DNA from 4 places in the Glutamicibacter sp. AOP38-B1-38 genome. Region 3 is predicted to be linked to each of the others. Evidence: riboswitches for the same ligand, from Rfam matches in the RefSeq annotation. Region 3 holds a riboswitch; each other region holds the start of a gene.
The links. Region 3 has a riboswitch for S-adenosylmethionine ahead of ACT3TP_RS04285 (hypothetical protein). Riboswitches for the same ligand answer to the same signal wherever they lie in the genome.
Positions count from the first base shown of each region.

Region 1: it holds a riboswitch for S-adenosylmethionine, as region 3 does, so the genes downstream of both, ACT3TP_RS06820 (bifunctional o-acetylhomoserine/o-acetylserine sulfhydrylase) here and ACT3TP_RS04285 (hypothetical protein) in region 3, are expected to answer to the same signal.
Region 2: it holds a riboswitch for S-adenosylmethionine, as region 3 does, so the genes downstream of both, ACT3TP_RS11960 (flavin reductase family protein) here and ACT3TP_RS04285 (hypothetical protein) in region 3, are expected to answer to the same signal.
Region 4: it holds a riboswitch for S-adenosylmethionine, as region 3 does, so the genes downstream of both, ACT3TP_RS14420 (acyl-CoA dehydrogenase family protein) here and ACT3TP_RS04285 (hypothetical protein) in region 3, are expected to answer to the same signal.

Region 1 is NZ_JBQSWU010000008.1:137,182-139,379, forward strand. It holds gene ACT3TP_RS06820 (bifunctional o-acetylhomoserine/o-acetylserine sulfhydrylase) at 1-1,198, opposite strand, end outside; SAM riboswitch class IV at 1,279-1,396, opposite strand; gene ACT3TP_RS06825 (VOC family protein) at 1,571-2,198, shown strand, end outside.
Region 2 is NZ_JBQSWU010000018.1:71,058-73,255, forward strand. It holds gene ACT3TP_RS11960 (flavin reductase family protein) at 264-764, opposite strand; SAM riboswitch class IV at 871-987, opposite strand; gene ACT3TP_RS11965 (PQQ-dependent sugar dehydrogenase) at 1,221-2,198, shown strand, end outside.
Region 3 is NZ_JBQSWU010000005.1:49,054-51,251, forward strand. It holds gene ACT3TP_RS04280 (VIT1/CCC1 transporter family protein) at 1-597, opposite strand, end outside; gene ACT3TP_RS04285 (hypothetical protein) at 660-926, opposite strand; SAM riboswitch class IV at 945-1,057, opposite strand; gene ACT3TP_RS04290 (DinB family protein) at 1,530-2,117, opposite strand.
Region 4 is NZ_JBQSWU010000025.1:50,745-52,942, reverse strand. It holds gene ACT3TP_RS14420 (acyl-CoA dehydrogenase family protein) at 1-1,165, opposite strand, end outside; SAM riboswitch class I at 1,220-1,310, opposite strand; gene ACT3TP_RS14415 (GntP family permease) at 1,790-2,198, opposite strand, start outside.

The sequences.
Region 1 (2,198 bases), on a different contig from region 3:
GCGCGTGGGTGGTCGACGCCGGGTGGATGACGAGCGAACGAACGTCACCGAGGTTGGCCACATGTGAATGCAGCTCCAGCGCATCCACAAAAGCCTTGCCAGCTTCGAGTCCACCAGCAATATCGAAGGCAATAATCGCGCCGACACCGTTTGCCGAGTACTTCTGTCCGCGTTCAAACCACGGCGAGGAAGGCAGGCCAGCGTAAGCGACCTTTTCAACCTGCTCCTGGCTTTCAAGCCAGACGGCTACTTCCTTCGCGTTTTGCACGTGACGCTCGATACGCAGAGACAAAGTCTCCAGACCTTGAGCAATAAGGAAAGCATTAAACGGTGCGACAGCCGCGCCCAGATCGCGGAGCAACTGCACGCGAGCCTTCAGAATGTAGGCAAGATTGGCACCAAGGATGCCATCAACGCCCAGATCGCGGGCGAACACCAAACCGTTGTAGGACTCATCGGGGGTGTTGAAGTCCGGGAAACGTTCCGGATCCTTCGCAAAATCAAATTTGCCCGAGTCCACGATTACGCCGGCAATGGCGGTGCCGTGACCACCGAGGTACTTGGTGGCCGAGTGGATGACGATATCCGCGCCCCACTCGATGGGGCGGATCAGATATGGGGTTGCCAAGGTGTTATCAACCAGCAGTGGAACCCCGACCTCATGGGCAATCTGTGAGACTCCCTCGATGTCCAAAATGTCTTGGCGCGGGTTGGAGACGACTTCACCGAAGAAGGCCTTGGTATTTGGCTTCACCGCTGCACGCCACTGATCCAAGTTGTCTGGATCCGCCACGAAGGTGACCTCGATACCGAGCTTGCGCAGCGTGTGCTTGAGCAGGTTCTGCGTTCCACCGTAGAGGCTCGGGCTGGCCACCAAGTGGTCTCCAGACTGAGCCAAGTTGAGAATTGCGAGGGTGGTTGCTGCCTGCCCCGAGGCGACCAGCAGTGCGCCGACGCCGCCTTCAAGATCCGCGATACGGTTTTCTACCGCTTCCTGCGTTGGATTACCGATACGGGTGTAAATCGGCTCCAGCTCCTGCAGTGCGAAGCGAGCCGCGGCGCTCTCGGCGTTCGGGAAAACAAAAGACGTGGTTTGGAAAATCGGCAGGGCACGCGCACCGGTGACCGGATCTGGTTGCTGCCCGGAATGGATCTGACGTGTTTCAAAAGACCAGTTGTTACTCATGGTTTCCTCCATATTGTTTGTCGACTATGGGGGTACACCACTCAAAAACACACCGACGGCAAATTCCTCGTCGAGGAGCTTTCGAAGGGGGTAACCCGCGCTTGTCCTCAACGCTTGGTGCGTCGAGGGCCAGGTCTTCACCCGGGGCACCCCACCGCGGCGGAGGGTTGCCGCCCAGTAAGCCGGGGCTTGTTACTGGGACTCATGACCTGACTCAAGTCTGCCCGATAGCCGAAGAATTTGGCAATATGAGATAGCTTAACGTGACTCAATCGGTCATATAGATCTTTAATGAAGAAATTTATGCAGACTGTTCGATCCCACCATTACCACTTAGGGTCGCCTAAGTCGAGACTGAGATCACATAGTGACATGATGGGGCACATGATGAGGCTAGATCACGTTAGTTACGCATGTGGCCCCGATGGGCTCATGCCAACCGCCGAAAGAATCTCCAAGGCTTTGGGCCTGGAATTCGTCAAGGGGGGCGTACATCCGCGTTTTGGAACGCGGAATGTAATTTTCCCGCTCAAGCACAACCAGTACCTAGAAGTTGTTGAAGTTCTAAACCACCCTTCCAGCGACAAAGCACCGTTTGGGCAGGCAGTACGAGCCCGCTCCGAGCTTGGCGGCGGCTGGATGGGATGGTGCGTTTCCGTTGAAGACCTCTCCAGCGCCGAAGAGCGGCTGGGACGTAAATCTGTTCCGGGAAACCGCAAGTTCCCAGACGGCCGCGAACTCACCTGGCAGCAAGTTGGAATCAAGGGGCTCATCGCTGATCCGCAGGTTCCGTATTTGCTTCGCTGGGACGCAGGAACGGAGGATCTGCACCCTTCGAAGGCTCTAGAGCCTGTAGGTGCGATTCAAAGCATCACTATCGCTGGTTCCCGCGACCGCGTCCTAGACTGGCTAGGCCAGCCAGAGAACGTCAATCTTGGCGCGGTGAGCATGGAATACGAAGCACCCAACGGCACTCCGGGCATCTTGTCGGTCACCTTTGAAACCGACAATG
Region 2 (2,198 bases), on a different contig from region 3:
CTGCACCGACTTATCAACGTACCATCCACAGAGGTGTGGATAGTTTTGTGGAAAGAATCTTCGTGAAGAACGCGGTAGTCACCGCTCCAAAAAGCTACTGAAACGTAACTTCGAGGCGAGTAATCCACAATTCGATGCAGAGCACCCCTCTGCGGTCATATGAACTTAACGCGCCCGCGCGGTCCGAGCCCGCCGGGCCAGTTAAACGACTGCGCGCCACATGTCAGCGAAAATGACAGGTGGCGCGAAGCGACGACAACTATTTAGACGAGTTCCGGGACTGGTAACGAGTGAAATCGTGAATCATGGAAAATCGACGGTAAATGCTCGGCGACCTTATGGCCATGGACCTGCAACAGGATGACCCAATGGTCTCCGGCCTCAACCTCACTGTAGATCGTCGTGTCGAGCCACAGCGTTGAGTCATGGATGAACAACGAGCCGTCGTCGCTGGTGTGGGTGTCCACACCGCGGAATCGATCTCCGCTCTTGGAAGCGATCTGCCTGCAGACCCCTTCATTGCGCTCGCTGAGCACCGAAACGCCGATTCGATTTGCGTCCCGCAGCTTCGGCCAAGTGTTCGAGGTTTTCTGCACGGCAAACATCACCAACGCCGGTTCCAAGGAAACCCCTACGGTGAATGAGGAGGCGACGATTCCCGTCTTTTCCCCGTTGACTTCGGCGCACAGAGTGGCAATTCCCGATGGGTGCTGGGCGAAAACCTTGCGCAGCGTCAGTGCGTCAAGTTCTTGATTCAAAGACATGCCTTGACTTCCTTTGCTTCATGCCCACCGGTACGGCGACGGTCGGCGGCAGGCTAAAGCAGCTTTGACTTGCTCTTACCCGCCGTCGAAGGTTTAACGCCTCGATGTGCGGTACTTGTATCGTGCGGTGTTGCGCGACACCGAATCTTCACCTGGAGCACCCCGCTACCGTATAGAGGGTTGCCGGCCAGCTAGCCAGGGCCTTTAGCTGACGCTCATGATTCTGATTAAAACGATATTGGCCTAAGCTCCCGCGCGTCAAACAAATTGCTTCGCAAATCGAAATATTCAACCCAAAATTCGATGAGCCACAAGTATTCGAGGGTCCATCGGAAATTTATTCAATCACCGGAGGGTTCGGATGCGGCTGCGCGGCCCGCTGATACCGCTCCCCTTCGGTGCGATACGAAGCGCCCAGCCTCTTGCATAGCGAACGGATCTTGCTAGCCTGAAACCATGCGGCCTCGAATAGCTGGTAATCCGAAGATCACGGTTTTCCTTGGAATTCTCGCCTGCGCCGCGATGCTCACCGGATGCGCCGCCGAAGCACCGCGTTCCCCCGGCGCCACGTCAAGCAGCAGGGCAGTCGATACCAAGTCGCCCGAACCGCGAAGGATCGCAGCCGAGCTAGCCGCCCCCTGGTCCATGGTCTTCGCCGAAAATACGCTGATCGTTTCAGAACGCGATTCGGGGCGGATCGTGGAAATAGATTCAGCGGGCAAAACCAGGCAGATCATCCGCCTGGACGACGTAGTTCATGGTGGCGAAGGCGGACTGCTTGGGCTGGCCTTTCAACAGCCCTACCTTTTCGCCTACTCCACCGCAGAAGACGGCAACCGCATCCAGCGATTCGAACTTTCCGGCGACAGCGGTGCGCTCGCGCTGAGTCATCCGCGGACGATCCTGTCCGAATTGCCATCGGCAGGAATTCACAACGGGGGGCGTCTAGCCATCGGACCGGATTCGATGCTCTACGCGACCGTGGGAGACGCTGGAAATGAATCCTCGGCTCAAGATCTGGAAAGTCTAGGCGGAAAGATCCTGCGGCTGACCATTCAGGGCGAGGTCCCCGGCGACAACCCCTTCCCCGGTTCGCCGGTATTCAGTTTCGGCCATCGCAATCCACAAGGTATCGCTTGGGCTCCCGACGGAACCATGTATGCCAGCGAGTTTGGGCAGAACCGCTGGGATGAATTGAACATTATTGAGCCCGGAGCCAACTACGGCTGGCCGGCGCACGAAGGCATTGCGGAAGATCCCGAATACCGCGACCCGATCCAGCAATGGAGCACGCAGTCCGCGAGCCCCAGCGGCATCACCATTTACGACGGGGTCCTCTACATCGCCAACCTGCGCGGGGAGCGCCTGCGAACCGTGGAGCTGAGCACGCCTCACGATTCCACCGAGTTCCTCGTAGGTGACCATGGGCGCCTG
Region 3 (2,198 bases):
ACGTTGGGAACGGACTGACACGAATTCCCCGGCAGCCATGGACAGCGCGCCGGCCAGCAGGCCGGCAATTCCGGAGAAGAGCACGAGGGACGAGGCCACACCGGTGGCGCCGATGCCCATGACCAAGGCCAGATTCGAAACGAGCCCGTCATTTGCGCCGAACACCGCGGCTCGGAAGTTGCCGGACAGCCGGGATCTGCCGGCCGTAGCCAAAGCACGGATGACTTCCTCATGCACTTGCTCATCCGCGGCCATTTGCGGCGCGGCATCCTGATCGGTGGCGTAAGGAGAGTTGCCTTCGGCACGCTGGGCCAGCGCCAAGACAAACACCGAACCGAAATGCCGGGCCATGAAACGCAACATGGTGCGCCGCATCGACGGACGGACCGGGCGCACGTGTTCACCGAGCTTAGCGCGCCAGTAATTTTCGTGGCGTTCTTCCGCTTCGGCTAGCCCACGGAGAATCTGGCGTTCTTGTCCGGTGCGCTTTTCGGCCAGTTCACGGTAGATCGCACCTTCGGCGACCTCATCGGCCATGTACTGGCGCCAGCGGCGGATCTGCGCCTTGGATGGTTCGGGAATTGAGGTTGGGGCCATCACGGGGATGAGTCTCCTGCGGCAGAATTGGATCATTCACGGGCAGATGATCCGGGTTAGGTTCAACCCCCTAGTTTAGTGAGTGAGTCGAGCACTGGGAATTTGGCAAGACTAAATACCTTAGCGGCGCCAGGGTTTTGCCCTCGGGCTGCCACGAATACCGAAAGTTCCTCGCGCTGCCTGTCGAAGCTCGGCGGACCCACGGTTCTGGCTAGCAATCGGGTGAGCAGGTGCGGGTCGGTGACGTAGTAGCTGACCCAGACTCCGCGAAGCGGAAACTGCACCTGGCCGGTTTGCAGGTCAATAATGGGAAGGACGTTTGAAGCCATAACTATCGTGGACCCTTAAAAGAGCTCTTGCCCGTAGCCGGTTGGAGTACGGACCGCTTCTTCATCCGAACCACCCATGAACCTGGGGTTGGTGTGCGGCCAGTCGGAGCTTGGCGCCGCATCTCGTGAAGCAACACCACGATGCTACACCCGTGGGCTGTCCGGATGCGTAGTGAGACGTCATACTCGGCTCTCGCGGGCCTCATGGGAAGCAGAGCCGAGCACCGGGAGGTGCACGGACCGCGCCCACAAGAACCCTGCGCTTGGCGCAGGCGAAGGTCGCCGGGCGGGGATCTGGACATCGGGCACTACCGGTGGCTGGCCCGGTGACCGATCTCCGGCAAGTGGCTCCCCTCCCGACCCGCCGTCGATGCCGCCAGGCCTGCCCGAGCCGCGCGGGAGTATCGCTGCGCAATATGCCGCTCAGGTCCAACGCCTCTGGTCCGTTGGGACCAACGCCAGGCTACGGACCGGCAGTTTCACCAGGTGGTGCTCCTAGTCGCTGGGCTCGGTCAGGGCCATCCGAGCTAGCGCGAGCCTATGCGGCCTGTTAGAGGCGGTGCCCTGCCAGAGCTATGAGCAAGATTTGGCGAAGAATCGTTGTTAGGACTGCTCGGCGATTCGCTGCAGCGAGGAGCGTTGTTCCTTCCATTGCTCAGCGCTGAATCCAGGGATATTTCTCGCCTGTTCGCGCAGTCCTACCTGTCCGTCGAGAAGCTCTCGAACGATATCGAGATGCCCGGCATGCCGGGAGGTCTCCGCGATCATATGAACAATAAGATGCTCCACGGTGGTATGCCGATGCACGGACCACCAGGGGACCTCTGCCGGGGATTCTAAGTTCAATTCGTCAAGCGCGTGTTCGGCAAATGCGATGGATTTTCGGTACAACGCGAGAACATCTTCTACCGAGAAGCTGGCCGGAGGCAGGAAGTCGATCTGCGGTTCATCGCTTTGCAGTAGTTGAAGCACATGCCGATCGTTGGGCACACGACCTAGGCACTCGCCGAAATAACCGTATTCGGTGATTGCTAGGTGGTAGATGACACCAAGCATGTGGGTTCCGGTATCCGTCATGGGGCGGCGGGCCAACTCCTCGGAGAGTCCCTGGCACTTCCAGAGCACGGTGTTGCGGGCCTCGTTCAAGTAGGTCCGAAGCCTCTTGGAGGACGGATTGCCAGCGGTATCCATGTGCCGAGTCTAGTTTCTTGGCGATTGAATAAACAGCGCCGGCGCATTGAGGGCTTGGTTGCTGACTTCAGGACTGAAGCG
Region 4 (2,198 bases), on a different contig from region 3:
TCTTGTAGTCCACCGGGTCGTGCAGCGAGTGGGTGCGCACATTGCGCCAGAACAGATCCAGGCCCACATCATTCTGCGTAGAGGAGGAACCGGTGACCTCGAAGATGCGGTTGGCGACCTCCACGCCGATCTCGGTGGAGACCACCTTGGCCTCGGCGATTTCCACCGCCAGCGCCGCGCGTTCAGGCTGGGTGACATTCCCCGCCTTGGCCAGCAGCGCATCGAATTTGCGGCCGAGCTTCTCGGCCAGGGCGGCCACCGCGGCGGTGCGCGCCTTCAGCTCGCCCACGGTGCGCTGGAAGACGACGTCCTGGGAGTAGGTCTCCGCCGCCGAGAGGAACCAGGCGTTCTTGCGGCCCAGCAGGATTTGCTTGCCGCGGGCCAACGCGCCCTCGGCGATGCCCAGGTAGAAGTTCGCGAAGGCCAGCTGGATCCCGGGGGTGAGCAGGGTGGAGACCGGCTCGTCGGTCACCGCCCCGAGCAGATCGGCGGCCTCGATGCGCACGTTGTGGTACTTCAGCGAGTTCGAGGCGCTCAAGCGCTGGCCCAGGTAGTCCCAGTCATCGACGATTTCCAGCCCTTCCCGGTTGCGCGGGAGGACGAAGGCCAACACTTCGCCGTGTCGCGGGCCTCCGGAGACCTCGGCGTTGACGACGATCACCTCGCCGACTCCGGAGCCGGTGGAGAAACGCTTGAAACCGTTCAGCCGGAAGCCATCGTCCTCCGCGGTGAGCGTCAGCTGCGGGTCCACCGGATTCACCGAATCGCCCCAGAGCCAGCCTCCGGCCACGGTCCGCTGCCACCACTCGGCCTGGGCTTCGGCCGGAGCGTAGAAGGCGATGCCGGACTGGTTGATGTAGTGGTAGGCCAGCAGCTGGGAGATGGACCCGTCGGCCGCGGCCAGGATGCGGATGGTTTCAAAAGCGGTGGCCCAGTGCGCTCCGGCTCCCCCGAATTCGGCCGGAACCAGCAGGTTCAGCAGCCCGGCCTCGCGCAGCAGCTGCACCTCGGCGAAGGGCTGCTCGTTTTTGCGGTCGCGCTCCAGCGCGTCCGCGGCCAGGGTGGCCGCGACCTGCTCGGCGATCTCGCGCCAGTGGGCGAGCTCGGCCTCGTCTGCGCTCCCGGTGTAGGGAACGCGGGGCAGTTGCGTGCTCAGTACGGTCATTTTCGTTCTCCCTTAGAGTCTTGCTCCGAAGGAAGCAGAAAGTTGCTTTCTGCTGATCCATCGAACCTGGCGTTAGCACTAGCTGCCGAATGCAGGCTTGCTGCGGCGTCGTCGAGCCAGGTCTCTCAGCCGCTCTGGATGGTTGGTACTTCGAGTGAAACACCGCGGCATGAGCGGATGGAAGGAGCACGTCATCCGACGGAATAGTCGGTCAGAAGTCGTCACAAAGCGAGATTTCCGGCGGACTTGGACCGCCCCGAAGGCGCTGGGACGCCGTCATACTTCTGGAGGTTACGTCATCGGCGATCGGAGAGCTTGATATCCGGATCCAGCATCAATCGACCGGGCACCTGTCAGGGGGATCTCGGTTTCTCAATTAGCCGACAGCGATAAGCGTCAGCGAATGCGGGGGTGGATCATGGATCCAGCGATCAGGCATCCCAGATGGCCGGATTGCCGGTCATTGTTCCCATGCCCGTAATCCTTGCCAGCAAGTCAATGGGGAAAGCTGGGCTGTGCTCGAAGTTGCAGCCTTGCCTATTGCGGCCATCCCGCCAGTTAAACCAATAACCGCGCCATCCACTGATGGCGCGGTTATTGGTTTATGCAGGCTTCTTGGATTTACTAGAGCAGGAATGCCCCGAGGATCCAGACGGTAGCAAATGCGGCGGTGCCCTGGATGGCGGTGGCCACGCTCAAGGTCTTGTAGGCCGTGATCACCGGGATGCGGCTGAGCTGGGAGACCACCCAGAAGTAGGAATCGTTGGCATGCGAGACGACCATCGCGCCGGCGCCAACTGCCAGGACACTGAGCACCATGCCCAGTTCGGAGTCCAGACCGAGGGATCCGAGCATCGGGGCGACCAGCGCCGAGGTGGTCACCATCGACACGGTGGATGAGCCCTGCGCCGACTTCAATGCCGCGGCGATCAGGAATGGCACAGCCAGTCCGAGACCCAAGCCGCTGAGCGAATCGGAGAGGATCGTGGTCAGCTCCGAGGCTGCCAGCACAGCACCAAAGGCTGCGCCGGCA